Linked DNA regions of Hydrogenophilus thermoluteolus. The protein of the gene in region 1 binds, or shares a complex with, the protein of each later gene. Links are inferred from orthologs where the notes say so. Each region holds a gene or a part of one and is shown in the gene's direction. Other genes may lie near its edges. The genes, in order: tsaB and tsaD.

Region 1 (3,259 bases):
GATTCTGGGATCGCCTGTCCATTGACCTTGGCAACGTCTCCAGCCCAGAGGGGGAGTGCGAAGGCACCCGCAAAGACGGATGCAGCGGTCAAACGGATCATGCGCTGGCTAATGGTTTTCATCGCTTTCCTTTCGAAGTCAATTGAACGTACCAAAATATGTCTTACAAACTCTGTGTTACACCCCAATAAAAGTGTCACGGTTCATCCGGCGTTTTCGCGGTGATTGCCAACGCGTGGATCGAGGCCATCACCGAACCCAACGCGTCATAGACCATGCGATGCCGCTCGATGCTGCGTTTGCCCGCAAACTGGTCGGAGACGATCGTCACTGCATAATGGGTGCCGCCGTGCTGCGCGGCGGGGTTGTGCCCGGCGTGAAGATGGCTTTGGTCTTCGACCTGCAACCGACAAGGCGCAAGTGCGGCGGTAAGCCGTTCTCGGATCGCTTGTGTCTTTTCTGTCGGATTCATACTAACTTTCTTCACCCTGTCTCGAACCGGTGGCGTTCGGCGCATTCGCCGAAGGATCGGGCAGCGCGTGGCGGTGTAGCCAAAGTGCCTGTCCCACGACGAAAAGCAGCGTCAATCCCAACGTCCCGAAGAGCTTGAACTGGACCCATACCGCTTCGCTGAAGTGGCTGGCCACCCACCAGTTGAGCGCGCCCAAAAAAAGAAAGAAACCAGACCACGCATCCGAGAGGCTACGCCACTTTCGCGGCGGCAATTGGACATGGTGGCGCAGCGTAAGTTCCATCAGGTTGCGGCCGCTCAAACGCGCAATCCATAACGCGAGCGCCATGAACCAATAGACCGCAGTGGGTTTCCACTGAATGAAACGGGGATCGTGAAAGAAAATCGTTGCTCCACCCAAGAGCGTCACGAGGAAAAAGGTGACCCAGAGCGTTTTGTCGACGGGTTTGCGTCGTACTTTGAGCCAGACGATCTGCAACGCAGTCGCGCCGATGGTGACTGCGGTGGCCGCAAGGATGGGCACCCGATCGGGTGCAATCCCGTCACCGAACCAAGGCGCCAGCGCGTCGCGCCAGTCGGGCAGGACATTCAGCACCTGGTAGGTGAGAAAGAACGCGATCAGCGGAAAGAGGTCGAAAAGAAACTTCATGGTGACACGATTGTACCTGCTTTTCTCGGTACAATCGCAGGCATGAAAATCTTGGCTTTCGATACCGCTTCTGACCATGCGTGCGTCGCCGTCCAGTGGGATGAGGCGGTGCATACCCGTAAGCTTCAGGGCTATGCACGCCACGCCGAGCACTTGCTCGCGGCCATTGCCCAGACTTTTGCGGAAAAGGGGCTTGGCAACTGGCAGCAGGAGATCGATGCGATCGCGTTCGGTGCGGGACCCGGGGCATTCACCGGGGTTCGCTTGGCGTGCGCGGTGGCGCAGGGGATGGGGATGGCGTTGGGCAAACCTCTGTTGGCGCTCGACGCGCTGGCACTGGTCGGGCGCTCGGCATACCCGGAGGGCCCGAGTGGCCGCGTCTGGGTTGCTGCCGACGCCCGCATGGGTGAGTGGTACCACCGTTGGTTCGAAGTGACCGCGGGCGGGGAATGGCAACCACGTTCGGAACCAGCACTCGTCTCACCGCATACCGCCCGCTGGGATGAGATCGCGATTGATCCCGATGGTACCGAATTTCGTTTCGCGGGGTTTCGCCTCGCAGAGGGTTGGCCGGAATCGTGGCCAGCGCCATTCGAAACGCGCTGGATCGACGCGATCGCGCCCGAAGCGCTCCTTGCCGCGGCGCGCGCAGCCGCCGCGCAGGAGCAATTCGTCGCCGCCGATGCAGCGCAACCGGTTTATGTCCGGGAGCGCGTCGCGCTGACCCTGGAAGAACAGCAAGCGTTACGGGCAAAGAAACGCGAAGCGGCAACACAGAGTAGGGCATGAACGCGGTCACGATCGATCCGCTTACCCGTGCTGATCTCGATTGGCTCCTTCCTCTTGAGGCAGCATGCCAGCCCATGCCTTGGCAAGCGGACCATTTTGTGGCCTGTTGGCAACCCAATGCGTGCCAGCGAGGTTGGGCGCTTCGCTGCAATCACAGTCCTGTCGGTTATCTCGTGGGCCTGTGGGTCACTGACGAAGCCCATTTACTCAATCTGGTCGTAGCGCAACCCTATCGCCGACAGGGGTTTGGCGCGCGCCTACTGGCCCATTTCTTCGCCCATAACCAGGAAACGGCCACCTTTTGGCTCGAAGTCCGAGCCGACAATCGACCGGCAATCGGTCTCTACGAACGGCATGGTTTCCAGCGGGTAGCGCTCCGCAAAGCCTACTATCGCCTACCCGATGGCCAGCGCATCGATGCCTGGGTGATGCGCAAGGATCGCACCGCAGACGGGAGCGCGCGATGACCGATCCGTTGCGCCGTTTCGCATGGCTCGACGCGATGGAACTCACGCCGCTTTGGCGGTTGCGGTCCCGTTGGCTTATCTCCGATCGTTCTGCGCAGACGCAGACCGATACCCAAACCAACCCCCAGGACGTCACGATCGATACCGACCGTTCGGCGCCGCGCTACCCGTGCCAGCAGACACAACGGCAGGCGTCCCGCCAACCAACCCCACCCCAAGCGCCGCCAGAGCCCCCTTCGTCGCGATTCCCTGAGCGGGCCGAGCAGATCGCCACGATGGATTGGGAGGCGCTCGAAGCGGCGATTCGCCGCTGTCAAGCCTGTCCGTTGTCGCGTGAGCGAACCCAAGCGGTGCCGGGTGTAGGGGATCACCGTGCCCGCTGGCTCTTTGTCGGCGAAGGGCCGGGACGCGAAGAGGATCGCCAGGGAGAGCCGTTCGTCGGACCGGCAGGGAAGTTGCTCGATGAGATGCTCTTTGCCCTTGGGCTCAGACGCGGTGCGGATGTCTATATCGCCAACGCGGTGAAATGCCGCCCCCCTTTGAACCGAACGCCGCACCCGGAAGAGATCGCCGCCTGCAACCCGTTCCTCGCGCGTCAAATCGCACTCCTTGCGCCCCGCATCATCGTCGCGTTGGGCAAGCCAGCTGCTTTTGCGCTCCTCGACGAAGAGGTGAAAATCGCCCAAGCGCGTGGTCGTCGCTTCGATTACCACGGGATTCCCGTTGTCGTCACCTACCATCCCGCCTATTTGTTGCGCAACCCGGCAGACAAACGAAAGGCGTGGGAAGACTTGCTCTTTGCGCGCCGAATTTTGATGCAGCAGGTATAATCGTTTTCTATGACCGCAAAGCGAATACCGCTCCATCCCCGCAATCCGCAAC
Region 2 (3,121 bases), 580 kb from region 1 along the record:
CGCTTCGGGGTGGCGTGCCAGTTGCTGCTGATAGAAGTGGGCGGCTTTTTCGAGGAGATGCAACAACTGTTCGCGTTCGTTGCGGGCCGTTTCCGCGGCTTTTGGGTCACCCGTTCGGGTTTTGGGAACGACTAAGCCGGCTTCTTGGGCGAGCGCTTCGACGGCATCGGGAAAGGAGATCCCCTCGTATTCCATCAAGAAGGTGATCGCAGTGCCGTGGGCGCCACAGCCGAAGCAGTGGTAGAACTGTTTGCTGGGTGAAACGGAAAATGAGGGGGTTTTTTCGCCGTGGAATGGGCAACAGGCAAAATAGTTCACGCCCGATTTTTTGAGTTTGATCCGCTTGCCGATGACTTCGACGATGTCGGTGCGCGCAAGAAGGGTTTCGACGAACTCAGGCGGGATCATTGCAGCGCAAAGCAAATCGCCACACTGAAGTCAGCGGCTCCTTCAGTGTGGCAGGCAGCAAAACGAAGGAAAAAAATGTGATCAGTACATTTTCGGGGGAAGCATCTGCATCCGCAGTTTTTTCTGGTAGCGTTTGATCGCGGCAGCGCGCTTGCGTTTGCGCTCTTCCGAAGGTTTTTCATAGAACTCGCGTTTGCGCAGTTCCGTCAAAATCCCCGCTTTTTCCACCAGACGCTTGAAGCGGCGGATCGCCACGTCGGCGGGTTCGTTTTCTTTGACACGCACGTAGGGCATGAATGTTTCCTCGAATCTGGTACCGGAAAGCATGCGATTATACCTGAGTGCGGCAACTGGGGGCAAGGCTTTTCACGGTGGGATTCGGTACAATCGCGGCATGAAACGGATTTTGGCGATCGAAACGTCGTGTGACGAGACCGGGGTGGCGCTTTGGGATGACGCTTCCGGGCTGGTTGCGCACGAACTGTTTTCTCAAGTGGCGTTGCACGCCCATTATGGCGGAGTGGTGCCAGAGTTGGCGTCGCGCGACCATGTGCGGCGGTTGCCGCTGCTCGTCGCGCGTGCGCTCACGCAGGCGCGCTGGACGCCGGCGGATGTGGATCTGGTCGCGTACACGGCGGGGCCCGGTTTGGCAGGCGCGCTTTTGGTGGGCGCAGCGTTTGCCGAGAGTTGGGCGTTTGCCCGCGGGGTTCCGACGATGCCGATCCACCATTTGGAAGGACATCTGCTTTCGCCGTTGATGGCTGCGCCCGATTTGGCGTTTCCGTTCGTGGCGCTCCTTGTTTCGGGCGGTCATACGCAGCTTTTGTGGGTCGAAGGCGTGGGGCGCTATCGGTTGTTGGGCGAGACGATCGATGATGCAGCGGGTGAAGCGTTCGACAAAACCGCCAAAATCCTGGGGTTGGGCTATCCGGGCGGCCCACAGTTGGCAAAACTGGCCGAGCAGGGGGATGCAACGCGCTATGCACTGCCGCGCCCGCTTATGCAGTCGTCGGAGATCGCGTTCAGTTTCAGTGGATTGAAAACCGCGGTGGCGCTTGCTGCCGAAACGATTGGCGACGACCCTCAGGCGAAGGCGGATCTGGCGGCGTCGTTTCAAGCGGCGGTGATCGACGTGTTGGTGGCTAAAACCGTGCGTTCGGTCGAGATGACGGGTGCCCGCCGTCTGGTTGCGGCGGGCGGAGTCACCGCGAATGCGCAGTTGCGCGCGCGTTTGGCGGCTGAGTTGGAGGCGCTAGGCTGTTCGGTCGTCTTTCCCCCGCCGCAGTGGTGCACCGACAATGGAGCGATGATTGCGCACGCTGCGGCGCAACGCGTCAGGTTGGGTTTTCCGGTGAAGACGGATTACCGGGTGATGATCCATCCGCGCTGGCCGTTGCCGCTTTAACGCCGATTTTCGACTCTGTCCCTTGCAAAAGATTGCGAATGTTTTGGTGGTGTCGTGCGATAAGTATCGCTGCGAGTACGGTGACGAGAGCCACTTCGGCTGGGGTGCGGTTGAGGAGCCACGCGAGCGGTGGGGTAAGGAGCGCCGCAATGAGCGCCGCCAGTGACGAGTAGCGGGAGACCACCGCGACGGTCAGCCAGATGAGCGCGGCGATGAGACCCAACAACGGTTGGATCGCCAACAGGACGCCGAGCGCGGTAGCGACCCCTTTCCCGCCCTGAAAACGAAGGAAATAGCTGAAGACGTGGCCCAGAAAAGCGCCGAGCCCTGCGGCAGCCGCCAGGGTGGGGGATTGCGTCGCAGCTTGTGCGATCAGTACCGCAGCGGCGCCTTTGCCAGCGTCACCGATGAGCGTCAAAAGCGCTGCTCCTTTGTGACCGGTGCGCAGCACATTGGTAGCGCCCGGGTTTTTCGATCCGAAAGTGCGCGGATCGGGCAAGCCGAAGAGTTTACTGGTGATCAGCGCAAAGGGAACGGATCCGAGCGCGTAGCCAAAGAGCAGCGCGAACAGGATGTGCCAACTCATCGTTAGCCGATGCGCAGCTCTTCACGCGAACGCCCAGAGGCTTCCCACTCTTGGAGCCATTTCGGTGGCAAACCGCGGCCCGTCCAACCTTTGTCGGGATCGGTAGGGTGGCGGAAGCGCCACGGCAGTTTGCGTTTCGGCGCGCTATTTTTGCGCCCCTTGCCACTCCGTTCGCGGGTCAACCGCTCCAGAAGCGTTTCAAAGGGAACGCCGAGCCGTTCGGCCATTTGCCGAACCTCTTCTTTGAGTTGTTCGAGCCGCTCATCTTGTTTTTTGACGATGGTTTTTTCGATATCTTTTTTCAGCTCTTCCAAAGCTTCGATGGAAAGGGCTTCGAGCGTTTCCAATGGGATATTGTGCAGAGCCATAGCGGAATTCCTTTTATAAATTGAACGAACGTTTCTATTTTAGCAAAACTGTTTGTTTTGACAAGCGCGTGAGGATTAGGCGCGGGGGTGGTGGCGATGGTAGAGCGCTTCGAGACGGGCGTGCGCGACATGGGTATAGATTTGTGTGGTACTGATATCGGCGTGGCCAAGTAACATCTGGACCGCGCGTAAATCGGCGCCATGATTCAATAAGTGGGTGGCAAACGCATGGCGTAGGGTATGGGGGGAAATTTTGCGCGGGTCGATCCCTGCTGCGATGGCATAGCGTTTGATCAATTGCCAACAGCGTTGCCGAGTCATCGCTCCGCCATTTTGGGTGAGAAAAAGTGCATC

The links.
Region 2: the proteins of tsaB (region 1) and tsaD are in contact, whole or in part, in a solved structure (PDB 4WQ4), measured with the Escherichia coli proteins. The link is inferred for Hydrogenophilus thermoluteolus from one-to-one orthologs.

What each region holds. Positions count from the first base shown.
Region 1 is NZ_AP018558.1:1,081,461-1,084,719, forward strand. What follows is about bases 92-3,036. They hold tsaB (tRNA (adenosine(37)-N6)-threonylcarbamoyltransferase complex dimerization subunit type 1 TsaB), read left to right. Parts: upstream 92-1,163; coding sequence 1,164-1,910; downstream 1,911-3,036. Other genes in these bases: HPTL_RS05255 (peptidylprolyl isomerase), read right to left, coding at 92-122; HPTL_RS05260 (BolA family protein), read right to left, coding at 197-472; HPTL_RS05265 (septation protein A), read right to left, coding at 474-1,121; rimI (ribosomal protein S18-alanine N-acetyltransferase), read left to right, coding at 1,907-2,377; HPTL_RS05280 (uracil-DNA glycosylase), read left to right, coding at 2,374-3,036. Also shown: more of HPTL_RS05255, read right to left, coding at 1-91; more of HPTL_RS05280, read left to right, coding at 3,037-3,207; HPTL_RS05285 (L-threonylcarbamoyladenylate synthase), read left to right, coding at 3,217-3,259. UniProt on the Escherichia coli protein: Required for the formation of a threonylcarbamoyl group on adenosine at position 37 (t(6)A37) in tRNAs that read codons beginning with adenine.
Region 2 is NZ_AP018558.1:1,659,830-1,662,950, reverse strand. The notes cover bases 1-2,807. They hold tsaD (tRNA (adenosine(37)-N6)-threonylcarbamoyltransferase complex transferase subunit TsaD), read left to right. Parts: upstream 1-802; coding sequence 803-1,813; downstream 1,814-2,807. Other genes in these bases: HPTL_RS08050 (H-NS histone family protein), read right to left, coding at 2,402-2,767; plsY (glycerol-3-phosphate 1-O-acyltransferase PlsY), read right to left, coding at 1,743-2,399; rpsU (30S ribosomal protein S21), read right to left, coding at 490-702; dnaG (DNA primase), read right to left, coding at 1-408. In the rest of the region: site-specific tyrosine recombinase XerD, read right to left, coding at 2,843-3,121.